DNA from 3 places in the Duganella caerulea genome. Region 1 is predicted to be linked to each of the others. Evidence: predicted binding sites of a transcription regulator. Region 1 holds the regulator's gene; each other region holds the start of a gene.
The links. Region 1 encodes LexA, which represses DNA repair genes until DNA is damaged. Its sites were predicted from a motif close to ACTGTATNNNNATACAGT; they were not measured.
Positions count from the first base shown of each region.

Region 2: recA (recombinase RecA) is a predicted target of LexA. The motif match lies at 2,162-2,179, and genes of this name have one in related genera.
Region 3: ACUJB0_RS24665 (VRR-NUC domain-containing protein) is a predicted target of LexA. The motif match lies at 1,965-1,982, and genes of this name have one in related genera.

Region 1 is NZ_BPWJ01000002.1:155,655-159,969, reverse strand. Features, by position in the region: gene ACUJB0_RS05540 (replicative DNA helicase) at 1-106, opposite strand, end outside; gene rplI (50S ribosomal protein L9) at 229-681, opposite strand; gene rpsR (30S ribosomal protein S18) at 716-1,006, opposite strand; gene priB (primosomal replication protein N) at 1,022-1,327, opposite strand; gene rpsF (30S ribosomal protein S6) at 1,346-1,732, opposite strand; gene lexA (transcriptional repressor LexA) at 1,944-2,582, shown strand; gene ACUJB0_RS05510 (serine hydrolase domain-containing protein) at 2,586-3,701, opposite strand; gene ACUJB0_RS05505 (hypothetical protein) at 3,773-4,267, opposite strand.
Region 2 is NZ_BPWJ01000008.1:81,602-85,916, forward strand. Features, by position in the region: gene ACUJB0_RS22775 (DUF2889 domain-containing protein) at 1-205, opposite strand, end outside; gene recX (recombination regulator RecX) at 461-913, opposite strand; gene recA (recombinase RecA) at 987-2,090, opposite strand; gene ACUJB0_RS22790 (response regulator) at 2,285-2,965, shown strand; gene ACUJB0_RS22795 (sensor histidine kinase) at 2,962-4,315, shown strand, end outside.
Region 3 is NZ_BPWJ01000009.1:116,239-120,553, forward strand. Features, by position in the region: gene ACUJB0_RS24660 (ATP-dependent DNA helicase) at 1-304, opposite strand, end outside; gene ACUJB0_RS24665 (VRR-NUC domain-containing protein) at 301-1,941, opposite strand; gene ACUJB0_RS24670 (phasin family protein) at 2,063-2,626, opposite strand; gene ACUJB0_RS24675 (hypothetical protein) at 2,695-2,898, opposite strand; gene ACUJB0_RS24680 (DUF3800 domain-containing protein) at 2,914-3,558, opposite strand; gene ACUJB0_RS24685 (GGDEF domain-containing protein) at 3,751-4,315, opposite strand, start outside.

The DNA of each region.
Region 1 (4,315 bases):
ACGCCGCATTATCGCGCAGCAGGCCGCCGATGACGGACTGTTCTGCTTCGATGGAATGCGGCGGGACGCGGAGTGAATCGACTTGCGGATCGGAGGGGGCGTTCATGGCGCGAATTATACCTGCTTGCTTGAGCCGTATTACAAATTTATGACGAGAAAAAAGCCGGGCAAGCCCGGCTTTTTCAAAGGTGTTGCAACACTGATCAGACGTTTCCGCCTGAAAAAGTATTAGGCAGCTTCGCCCACGACAGCAACGGTCACTTCCACCACCACGTCGGTGTGCAGAGCAACGCTGACTGGGTGCTCGCCAACGGTCTTCAGAGGACCGGTAGGCATGCGCACGGCAGCTTTTTCAACAGCGAAACCAGCTTTGCTCAGGGCTTCAGCGATGTCGAAGTTGGTCACGGAACCGAACAGACGGCCGTCAACACCAGCTTTTTGCGAAACGTTCACGGTCATGCCGTTCAGTTTCTCGCCTTGGGCTTGAGCGGCAGCCAGCTTTTCAGCAGCGGCTTTTTCCAGTTCAGCGCGCTTGACTTCGAATTCAGCAACGGCGGACGCGGTAGCGCGGCGAGCCATTTTTTGCGGAATCAGGAAGTTACGTGCGTAACCGTCTTTGACTTTAACGACTTCACCCAGGTTGCCCAGGTTGACGACTTTTTCTAACAGAATGATTTGCATAGTTCTTCTCCAGGATCTTATCTAGACGACGCAATTAAGCGTGGTGCAGATCGGTGTAAGGCAGCAGCGCGAGGTAGCGAGCGCGCTTGATTGCGGTGTCAACTTGACGCTGGTAGTGCGCCTTGGTACCGGTCAGACGTGCTGGCATGATTTTGCCGTTTTCCTGGACGAAGTCTTTCAGGGTGTCGACGTCTTTGTAGTCAACTTGTTCTACGTTTGCTGCGGTGAAGCGGCAGAATTTCTTACGCTTGAACAGTGGGTTTTGTTGCTTGCGCTTTTCTTTCAGCTTGAGCTTGTTTTTGTCGAACTTTTTACCGAATGCCATTTTAGGCTCCTGTATCTAAATTGAGCTGTCTGGGACAGCACTAAAATCAATGATGTGAAACACCAGGCTTTTGCTATTGCGATTCTTCTTGTTCAGGAAACCGGTGAACTGATACATGCCTGCCAGTGGCGCCTGACTGAAGCGGCCTGAAATCTCGCCCGCGGCAACCGCGGCAACTTCAAACTCGCTCAATCGGGCGATGCCTGCCTCGACCTGCTGCGACCGGTGCTGGAGTACAGCGTTCACGATCGGCATGCCGGCCGGGGTGTAGCGCAAGGCGTCCCGTTCGGCGATCAAGGCAATCAACTGGAGCTGATTCAGCTCGGTTCCCGGTAACAATTAGGCCGCAGGAGCAGCAGCGGCTGCTGGAGCTTCGGTGCGATGCGATTTCGCCGCATCTTCACGTTGTACCGACTTCATCATCGGCGAAGGAGCGGTTTCCGCTTTCTTCATCTTGACGGTCAGGTGACGCAGCACGGCATCATTGAATTTGAAGGCGGTTTCCAGCTCGACCAGGGTCTCGTTGTCGCATTCGATGTTCAGGCAGATGTAGTGTGCTTTAGCCAGTTTCTGGATCGAGTAAGCCATCTGACGACGGCCCCAATCTTCAACACGGTGCACGGCGCCGCCGCGGGTCGTTACGGTGGTTTTGTAACGCTCGATCATGGCGGGCACTTGCTCGCTCTGGTCCGGGTGGACGATAAATACTATTTCATAGTGACGCATGCAAACTCCCTTAAGGACTGTGAATATAGCCCACCCTGGCGTCAAGACAGGTGTGGGAAGAGGTAAGCCCGCGACTATATCAGCTTTCCCGGCAAAAGACAATCCGCCCGCTCCATGAATTTATTTCGCTCAAAGCAACAAATTCCCTTGCTTTTCGCTTCACACTGTACAAAAATACAGACTGTCTATATACACAGGCCTAAAGCACTCTATGATCAAGCTCACCGCAAGACAGGAACAAATTCTCAATCTGATCAAGGATGCCATCGAGAACACCGGCTTCCCGCCGACCCGAGCCGAGATCGCCAATGAACTGGGCTTCAAGTCCGCCAACGCGGCCGAGGAGCATTTGCAGGCGCTGGCGCGCAAGGGCGCGATCGAGATCGCCGCCGGCACCTCGCGCGGCATCCGCCTGCTGGGCGTGCATGCCGAGCCAGCCACGCCCAAGGTACCGGTGTCGCTGATGATGTCGCTGCCGCTGATCGGCCGCGTGGCCGCCGGCTCGCCCATCCTGGCGCAGGAAAACCTGGAGACCAGCTACAGCGTCGATCCGGCCATGTTCTCCTCCAAGCCGGACTACCTGCTGAAGGTGCGCGGCGAGTCGATGCGCGACGCCGGCATCATGGACGGCGACCTGCTGGCGGTCAAGAAGGTGGACAGCGCCAAGAACGGCCAGATCGTCGTGGCCCGCATCGGCAACGATGTCACGGTCAAGCGCTATCGCAAGACCGGCTCCACCGTCGAGCTGCTGCCGGAAAACCCGGACTTCAAGATCATCAAGGTCGATCCCGAAGCCGACGAGTTCGCGCTGGAAGGCCTGGCGGTCGGCCTGATGCGCAGCTGGCACTAAGTATTACATCGACATCGGCTTCGGCACGATGAGCGGGAACGCGCTATTGAGCGCGCGCCTGGCGATATCGTCCGAGCCCATGTGCGAGTTCGACATCAGCACCACGCCCCGCTGCGTGCTGGTGTCGAAGCCGATGTAGGTGCGGTAGCCGCCCGTGCCGCCGTTGTGCCAGACGATGTGCGAGCCGTGCTGCTCCAGCACATGCCATCCCAGCCCCACCGATAATTCAGGCTTGCCTTCGACCGTATGACGCGGTTGATGCGCCGCCTGCATCGCACCGTACAGCGGCGTCTTCCGCAGTCCCATATTCGCTCCCACAAACTTCAGCATGTCCGCCGTCGACGAGCGCAGCGCGCCCATGCCTGCCAGCGCCGGCATGTCCCAGTTGGCCGCCACCCTGCCCGGCATGTCGTAGCCGGTGGCCAGATGCTGGCGCATGGACGGCGTCAACGCGATGGCCGTGCTGGACATGCCCAGCGGGCCGGTGATGCGCTGGCGCACCAGGGTTTCGTAGTCCACGCCAGCGCGCAGCGTCAGCGCATGGCCCAGCAGGCCGACGCCGGCATTCGAATACTCGTAGCGTTCGCCCGCCGCGCGCGTGGGCGTGTAGCCGTGCACGAACTCGTACAACTGCGGCACCGTGTAGTCGGCAAAGGGGTTGTTCTCGTCCCTGGGCGCGATGTTGCCCGGAATGCTGGGGATGCCGGACACTTGCGACGACAGGTCGGTCAGCGTGATCTGCCGTCCGCCGAAGGCCGGCGGCGCCGCGGCGGCCGGCAGGTAGCGCGCCACTGGATCGGCCAGGCTCACTTCGCCACGCAGGGCCATATCGCTGAGGATGGTGGCGGTGAACACCTTGGTGATGGAGCCGATCTCGTAGACTGTGTCCGCATCGACCGGCGCCCCGCCCTCGCTCAGGCTGCCGTAGGCCAGCACATGGCTGCCCTTGGCGTCGATGATGCCGACCACCATGCCGGTACCGGCGTGGTCGATATCGACGCGGGTTTTCATCATGGCGAGCAGTTCGGCGTCGCTGGCCGGTGCGGCGTGGACGACAGTGGCAAGGAATGCGCCGCCCAGCAGCGCCAGCATTTGTTTCGAACGGAATGGTGTAGTCATGCCACGCAGACTACCAAACATCAGCATGTATTGAACAGACAATCTTGCATCAATTTCCGCCATTCGGCCGGCTAGCGCTTGCCGGCGGTCTCGGGCTGATGCGACAGGTCGCGCGCGCTCAGGGCGAGATCGCCTTGCCTGCCCTCCAACGCGCTCTGCGCCAGGGTGACCGCGTCAGCCTGGCGCTTGGCCTCGTCCGCCACTTGCACGAACACCTGGCTCATCAAGGCTTGGGCGGCGCCCATCTCATCGTCCGTCATCAGGTCGGCCAGGTCGGCGGGGATGCTCTTGCCGACCGGGAGCGCGGCGTTGTAGTTGGCCAGGAATCGATCGTAGCAGTCATGCCAGGCGGCCAGCGCCTGCGTGAGCGCCGGTCCGCCGGCCGTGGCCGGACGCATCGGGATGTTGGGCGCCTTGCAGTTGAAACGGGCCAGCGCGATGTCGGCGCCGTCGTAGTGGCTGGTGTAGTACTCGATCTCGGCCTGCCGCGCCTGGCGGCTGGCCTGGTCGCCCGCGAAGGCGCTACTCGACAGCACGGTCAATGCCAGAACCCATGCTGCCTTCATATCGCCTCCGCGCTTAGCAAAATTGAAAGCTTAGATTATCACAACTTG
Region 2 (4,315 bases), on a different contig from region 1:
GCAGATCGACGGTCAAACGCAGGTGCAGGTCGTGCAGGGGCGTGCCGGCAGCGCGCGGGCCGGAGGCCAGCATGGTGTCGATGACTTTGATGTCGGTGATATGGGCGTCAAGATCCCACAGGCCGTCATCGCGCGCGTACGCTTGGACGGCAATTGCACGCGTGTGCCGCAGCGCACGTCGGGTAACTGGGGTTGACAGGGACATAAGACCGATGCCGCTCTCGCGACAGAAATTTAGTAAGCAGCCATGTGCTGAATCGCACGTGTCCGCAGCTTCTACGGACAACTACCGCACCTGCGGCGCTGCAAAAACCCCAAAAGTGTAGCACATCAAGACCGTCAGTTGCGTCAGAACATATCTTTTGGACGGAAATATGGGCGGTTTGAGAGTTTTATTACAAGAAATTCATAGGTCTTATTTCAGTCATGGAAACATTCCATGGTGCGGCGCGGCAGCGGCTCAATCGTCTTCCGGCGCGCCCTTGAGCGCGGTCTGCACGGCGCGCTGGGAAAATCCACGCTGCAGCAGGAAGCGCATCTGCTTGTTGCGTTCCTGCGGATCGGCCGCCACGGTGCCGAACTTGCGGCTCCACACTTCGACGCAGCGTTCGGTCTCGCCCTCGGCCAGGCCGGCCTTGAGTTCCTGCAGTTCCTCGCCCTTGATGCCATGGCTTTGCAGCTCGGCGACGATGCGGCTGTTGCCGAAGCGGGCCGAGCGGCGATGGATCAGCGCCTCCGAGAAGCGCTCCTGCGACAGCCAGTTGTTCTTTTCCAGCAGGTCGAGCAGGGCTTCGACGTCGTCGCCCTCCTCCGCGTAGCGCGCCAGCTTGCGGCCCAGCTCCATGCGGCTGTGCTCGCGCATCGACAAGAAGCGCAGCGCGCGTGCCTTCAGGCTGAGTTGCGGTGCTGCCATAAAATCCTCCGCACAATGAGAAAACCACCGGCTGAATCAACAGCGCGGTGGTTCGGGATGAAGCGGACGCGGCTTACGCGGCGTCGGCCTTGTCGCCCTTGTCCGCCTTGTCGACGGATTTCAGCTTGACCACGGTGTTGTCGGTGGCCAGCGGCGGCAGTGCGCGCACGCCCAGCGATTCGCGGACCTTGTTTTCGATTTCCCACGCCAGCTCAGGACGCTCCTGCAGGAAGATGCGGGCGTTGTCCTTGCCCTGGCCGACGCGCTCGCCGTTGTAGCTGTACCACGAACCGGACTTCTCGACGATCTTCGCTTCCACGCCCAGATCAAGAATCTCGCCCTCGCGCGAGGTGCCGGCGCCGTACAGGATGTCGAAGTGCGCTTCCTTGAACGGCGGCGCGATCTTGTTCTTGACGACCTTGACCTTGGTCTCGTTGCCGATCACCTCGTCGCCCGATTTGATCGAGCCGGTGCGGCGGATGTCCAGGCGCACGGAGGCGTAGAACTTCAGCGCGTTGCCGCCGGTGGTGGTTTCCGGGCTGCCGAACATGACGCCGATCTTCATGCGGATCTGGTTGATGAAGATGACCAGGGTGTTGGTGCGGTTGATCGAACCGGTCAGCTTGCGCAGCGCCTGGGACATCAGGCGGGCTTGCAGGCCCGGCAGCGAATCGCCCATGTCGCCCTCGATCTCGGCACGCGGCGTCAGCGCCGCGACGGAGTCGACCACGACCATGTCCACCGAACCGGAGCGCACCAGCGCGTCGCAGATTTCCAACGCCTGTTCGCCGGTGTCCGGCTGCGAGATCAGCAGCTCGTGCAGGTTGACGCCCAGCTTCTGCGCATAGCCCACGTCCAGCGCGTGCTCGGCGTCGATGAAGGCGCAGGTGCCGCCCAGTTTTTGCATTTCCGCGATGGTTTGCAGGGTCAGCGTGGTTTTACCGGACGATTCAGGACCGTAGATTTCCACCACGCGGCCGCGCGGCAGGCCGCCGACGCCCAGGGCGATGTCCAGGCCCAGCGAGCCGGTCGACACCACCTGCACGTCCTCGATCGGCGCGTTGGCGTCCATGCGCATTACGGAGCCTTTGCCGAATTGCTTTTCAATCTGGGCCAGCGCGGCAGCGAGCGCCTTAGCCTTTTCAGATGCAGGTACAACAGCTTTTTTATCGTCCATAATGTTCTTTCAACCAGTAAGTGGGTGCAAATTCTGGGTGCAAATTCGCTGAATTCGTCGGTACAGGCAGCACTGTATAAAAAAACAGTGCTTAATGCAAGCACGATTTTTAAACAATTTTGAGATAGCACAAAAACTCGCCACCCTGCGCGAAATGCAACACAATACAAGCTTCTGCAGCCGGAGTGTTTTACATGCGTATTTTACTTGCCGAGGATGACAGCGTACTGGCCGACGGCCTGACCCGCTCGCTACGCCAGTCCGGCTACGCCATCGATTGCGTCGGTAACGGCCAGGAGGCCGACACCGCCCTCTCGACCCAGGAATTCGACCTGCTGATCCTCGACCTGGGCCTGCCCAAGCTGTCCGGGCTGGAGGTGCTGCGCCGCCTGCGCGCGCGGTCCTCGCTGCTGCCGGTGCTGATCCTGACCGCGGCCGATTCGATCGAGCAGCGCGTCAACGGCCTCGACCTGGGCGCCGACGACTACATGGCCAAGCCCTTCGCACTGTCCGAGCTGGAGGCGCGGGTGCGCGCGCTGACCCGGCGCGGCGCCGGCGGCGGCGCCACCGTGGTCAAGCATGGCCCGCTGAGCTACGACCAGGTCGGCCGCAGCGCCTACATCAACGACCAGATGCTGGACCTGTCGGCGCGCGAGCTGGGCCTGCTGGAAATCCTGCTGGCGCGCAGCGGCCGGCTGGTGTCCAAGGAACAGCTGGTCGACCACCTGTGCGAGTGGGGCGAGGAAGTGAGCAACAACGCCATCGAGGTCTATGTGCACCGGCTGCGCAAGAAGATCGAGGTGGGCGGCATCCGCATCGCCACCGTGCGCGGACTGGGCTACTGCCTGGAGAAATTCTCGGACGCCGCCAAGTGACGCCGCCGGCCTCGCCACCGCAGCAGGATCTGGAGTACCAGCCGCCGGCGGCCGAGGCGGACGACGAGATCCAGCATTCGCTGTTCGGCGAGATCCTGGACTGGATGCTGGCGCCGCTGCTGTTGCTGTGGCCGATGAGCATCGCGATCACCTACCTGGTGGCCAAGTCCATCGCCAACCAGCCGTTCGACCACGCGCTGGAGGACAGCGTGACCGTGCTGGCCCAGCAGGTGCGCGCGGTGGACGGCAAGGTCATCAAGGGCCTGTCCGGCCCGGCGCGCGACATCCTGCGCGCCGACGACGTCGACAGCGTCTACTTCCAGATCCAGGGCCCGCACGGCGAGCACGTGGACGGCGACCGCGACCTGCCGCCGCCGGTTATCGACGAGGACGACAAGCCGCGCAGCAGCGTGCGCTTCCGCAACGACACCATGCACGGCACGCCGGTGCGCGTGGCCTACGCCTACGTGCGGCTGGAGCGCGACGCGGTCGACGATCCGCAGCTGGCGCTGGTGCAGGTGGCCGAGACGCTGGAGAAGCGCGGCCAGCTGGCCAACGCCATCATCAAGGGCGTGATCCTGCCGCAGTTCATCATCCTGCCCATCGTGCTGGCCCTGGTGTGGTTCGCGCTGGCGCGCGGGCTGTCGCCGCTGGCGCAGCTGCAGGAGCGCATCCGCGCGCGCAGTTCGGACGACCTCAGCCCCATCGCCTCCAACCAGGTGCCGGAGGAGATCTCGCCGCTGGTCACCTCGCTCAACGACATGCTGGCGCGGCTGTCGCTGTCGATCGAGATGCAGAAGCGCTTCATCGCCGACGCCGCGCACCAGATGCGCACGCCGCTGGCGGGCATGCGCATGCAATCCGAGCTGGCGCTGCGCCAGACCGACCGCGGCGAAATCCACCGCTCGCTGGAGCAGCTGGCCAAGAGCTCGGAGGCCGCCACCCGCCTGGTCAACCAGCTGCTGGCCCTGGCCCGCGCCGAGAACCAGCCGCAGGCCGGCACCGCCATGCTGCCGCTGGAATTGTCCGAGCTGGCGCGCAGCGCGGTGCAGGACTGGGTGCCGGCCTCGTTCGCGCAGCGCATCGACCTGGGCTACGAGGCGCCGGCCGAGCCGGTGCACATCGTCGGCAACCCGACCATGCTGCGCGAGCTGCTGTCCAACCTGATCGACAACGCGCTGCGCTACACGCCGGCCGGCGGCAGCGTCACCGTGCGCGTGCGCGGCGACGACGAGCACGGCTTCCTGGAAGTCGAGGACACCGGCCCCGGCATCGCCCAAGCCGAGCGCGGGCGGGTGTTCGAGCGCTTCTACCGCATCCTCGGCAACAAGGCCGAGGGCAGCGGACTGG
Region 3 (4,315 bases), on a different contig from region 1:
GCAGCTGGCGCTGGTTGTCCGGCATCTTCTTCAGGTCGCCGCGATAGGTCTTGATTTCCTCGATGCGGTTGGCGCGCGCATCGTAGCCGTCGGCGCGGCCGCGCACGCGCAGCGGGCCGAAATCGCCGGACAGCGCAAGCTCGGTCTGGTAATCGTCGCCGCGCCGCGACGTCACGACGGCGTGGCCGGCGATGCCTTCCTGCGCGGTGGGCGAGGGCGTGAAGCGCAGGTCGAGGTCGCCGGTCTTGGCGGTGAACTCGCACAGCGCGCGCACGGCGATGGTGTACTGCGGCTGCGCGCTCATGCCGCCCATTGCAGGTAGCAGACCGAGATCGGCATGTCGTGCGTGGCGCAGTAGTCGATCCAGCGCAGCTGGTTGTCCTGCAGGCGGTCGCCGGGGCCTTTCACCTCGATCATGTTGTAGCGGCGCTCGGCCGGCCAGAATTGGATCAGGTCCGGGAAGCCGCTGCGGTTGGCCTTGATGTCGGCCAGGATGCGCTCGAAGGCGCGCTTCAGGTGCAGGGCCGGGATGCAGTCCAGCGCCAGGTCGAGCAGCGCCGGGTCCAGCGCCTCCCAGTACAGGAAGGGCGACTGGATGCCAGCCTTGGCGGCGAAGTTGGCGCGTATCGTGGCGCGGTACTGGTCGCCGTCCAGCTGGGCCAGCGCGGCGGCGAACTGCTGCGCGCGGCGGCGCTGGAAGTCGGCGCTGTGCAGGTCGGCCGGGCCGCGATGGTAGGGATGGAAGAAGGCGCCGGGTATCGGACTGAACACGGCGTCCCAGCACAGCAGGCCGAACAGCGAATTGATCAGCGCGTTCTCGACGTAGTAGACCGGGGCGTCTTCGCGCGTGAGGTGGTCGCGCACGACGAACTCGACGTAGTTCGGCTCCGGCGGCGGAGGCAGGCTCAGGTCGATGCGTTGCGGTTGCGCGGGCGTTTGCGGCGGCGGCTTGGCGTGGCCCAGCTTGCGCGCCAGGCGCGGCGCCATGCGCAGCAGTTGTTGGCGTTCCGCTTCGCTTTCGGGCGCCAGCAGCGCCGCTTGCAGCAGCTCGAAGGCGGCGCGCGGTTGTTCGTCTTTCTCCAGCACGCGCACGGCGCGCGCGCGGGCGCCGGGATAGTCGCAGCCGGCGTACAGCTGGTGCGCGGCCGGCCAGTCGCCGAGCTTCTCGAGATGCTGGGCGATCTGGAAGGTGAGCTTGTCGCGGCGGCTGCGCAGCCATTCGTTGTCGTCGGGGCAGGGCGGCAGGTCGCGGATCACGTCGGCCGGCGCCTCGCCATCGACGAAGCGCTCGTAGCAGCGGCGCAGCGCCAGGAAGTCGTCGATGTCGCGCCGGCTGCGGAAGCCGCGCGCGGCCGGCGAGAAGTCCACTTTTTCGTACTGGTAGATGCCCAGGTCGGACAGCACGAACTCGGTCCAGTCCTGATGGTAGTTGCCGAAGAAGATGAGGCGCAGGCGGTCGCACAATTCCTGCGTGAGGTTGCGGTAGCAGTGGTCGCCCGAGTCCTGATACCAGTTGGAGTAGCGGTGCTCGCCCTCGTATTGCGCGCGCAGCGCCTCCAGTTGATCGGCCTTGCGCAGCTGGCGCAGATGGGGCGGCAATTGGAAGATCTTGCCGATCTCGGGCTTTTGCAGCAGCTCGAATAACTGTTCCAGGTCAAGTGCCGGGTCTTCCTCGATCAGGCCAAGGGCCGCCAGCGGACGGGCCGCCTCGTGCGTGCTGCCGATTTCCGCGTACACCAGTTTGCTGGCGCGGAACACCGTCCCCTTGCGCATCACCATGCGCACGAACAGCGCGCGCGACGCTTGCGGCAGCGCGGGGAAGGCTGTGATGAAGGCGCGCTCCTCGGCGTTGAGCAAATCGTCGTAGCGCGCGCCTATCCACGTCAGCACCTGATGGAAGTTGTCCAGGTAGTAAAAGGGATTTTCCAGAACTTTGATCATTGCCGGGGATAGCTGCGCGATTAACTGTGTTTATGTACAGTGTATCGCATTTGGCGGCGCACGCCCAGCAAAATAAAAAGCCAGGCGCGCGGGCCTGGCTGGTGGGAGGAGACGGGACAGCTTATTTTTTCGCGGCCTTGGCCGGTTTGGCGGTGTTTTTCTCGACCAGCTCGCTGGCCTTGGCGATCTGCGCTTCGACTGCCTGCACGGCCTGCTTGGTGGCCGCGGTGACTTGTTCGTAGCCGCTGAAGGCGTTGTCGATCGCGGTCTTGACAATCTGCACGGCGTTTTCCGAGCCGGGACGTACGTTCTTGGTGACGTCGTAGATCAGCGCGCTGAGCGTGCTTTTGGCTTCGGTCATGTGGGCGTCGGCGGCGCGGGTGAATTCTTCACGGATCTCGGCGATGATCGTGCCCAGCTGCTGGTTGTAGGCGGCGGCGCCGGCCATGCCCGGCTGGACCTTGGCGGCGGCCAGCGACATCGCGGCTTTCGGGTCGGTGGTCTGGCTGATTTCCTTGCCGGCGGCGAGGCCGTCTTCCAGCTGGCTCTTGGCGGTGGCCATGTTCAGGGCGACAACTTGTTCGACGCCTTGGACGGCTTTGCTGGTCAGGGTGTTGAAGGTTTCGAGCTGAAATTCAAACAGTGCTTTGGTGGCGTTGGCAAATTGTTCGGGATTCGTAAACATACAGTCTCCTCAAGATGATGAAATGTAGCCAGTACTGCCCTGGGGTTGCCCCTGTTAGTGCTGGTCCATTATTTAGCAAGAACCAACTTTTCGCAACGGCTATCTTTATAGGGGCCAGAGTCCTTGACCCAGCCCGGCCCCAGAGGTGTCTGCGAGCAAGCGAGGTAATTGTCGATCTTGCTGCGCCATTTGTACCAGGGCGCCGGGCCGGCGTTCAGGCTGGTGCAGCAGAGGGCCAGTATCAGGCCTGGCATCAATATGCGCTTGTTCATGACCTACTCCATGCATTAGAAGAACAGCTGTTTGACCTGTATGTGCGGCGCCAATATTTCCCAACATGTTGATTTTTTGAATTCATGATGGATCTCAACTACACCTGCGAGCATATCGACAAACTGCAGGTTCAGGCAGGACCTGCTGTCGCGGCTGATGGATTCCAGCTTGGTATCGGCGCCAGCTTCGTACAGCATCATATCGAGGTAATGGTGCAAACAGCTACCATTTTCAACTTTGATCGATCGCGGGTCCGGGATCAATGTGATGTGCCAATGTTTAACCATGTCTTCCAGCAGCAGGAGGCGCAGCATGTAGTTGTAGAGCTTGTTGCTGTCGCTGCAAAAAATGTGATCGACATTTTGTTTTTTAACGACGATGGCCTTGTATGAAATCTGATCGCATGCCTCCCGCAACTTCACCGCGTTTCGCGCAAAGGTCAGGCGGGACGCCGTGGGCATTTCAACCCATTTCTTTTCTCGGTCGATGTTCCAGCGCCCTTCGCGGTAGAGATGTTTGACTTTCCTTGCCGGCAGATGATCCTTTGCTTCGGGCAGCAGCATTGCTGCGATGGTTAAGAATCTGCTGGAACCACCCTGACCGTAAGGACGATCGAATTTCCATCCCAAGTCGCCGCTCTCATCGACATAGATCAGCATGGAGCGGGCTCCGGAATGAAAATGACCCCGGACGGGCGGGGCCATTGAATGGGGTGGCAGCCCCTGAGATCGGCGCGTTCAGAACGCGCTTACGACGCCTTCCCAGCATCGCGATTTCCTCAGGATTTACCTGCTCAAATGGGAGTGTCGACGTTAGCAGCCATTGAGTCAATCGTGTAAATTTGATCGAAATCAAACCAGCTGTCGGGTGCAGACGCGGTTGCGGCCGCCGTTTTTGGCAGCGTACAGCAATTCGTCGGCGGCGGCGATCATGTTGAGGTGGGCGTCGTGCGCCGACGTGGCGAAATCGATGCTGGCCACGCCGAAGCTGGCCGTGATGGCGATCTGCCGCCCCTCGTGCTCGACCGGCGTGTCGGCCAGCGCGTGGCGCAGCCGCTCGGCCAGCAGCGCGCCGCCGTCCAGGTCGGTCTCCGGCAGGATCAGCAGGAATTCCTCGCCGCCGTAGCGCACCACGCTGTCGACGCCGTCGCGCGTCATCGATTGCAGCAGCGCGCCGAAGCGCTGCAGCACGGCGTCGCCGCCGTTGTGGCCGTAGGTGTCGTTGACCGCCTTGAAATGGTCCAGGTCGCTCATGATGACCGTCAGGCACAGCCGGTAGCGCTGGGCGCGGGCGATTTCCGTTTCCAGCAGCTGCTCGTGCAGGTGGCGGCGGTTGTAGCAGCCGGTCAGCGGGTCGCGCACGGACAGGTTTTTCAGCACCATCTGGGCCTTGTATTCGTCGCGCAGCAGCAGCTGG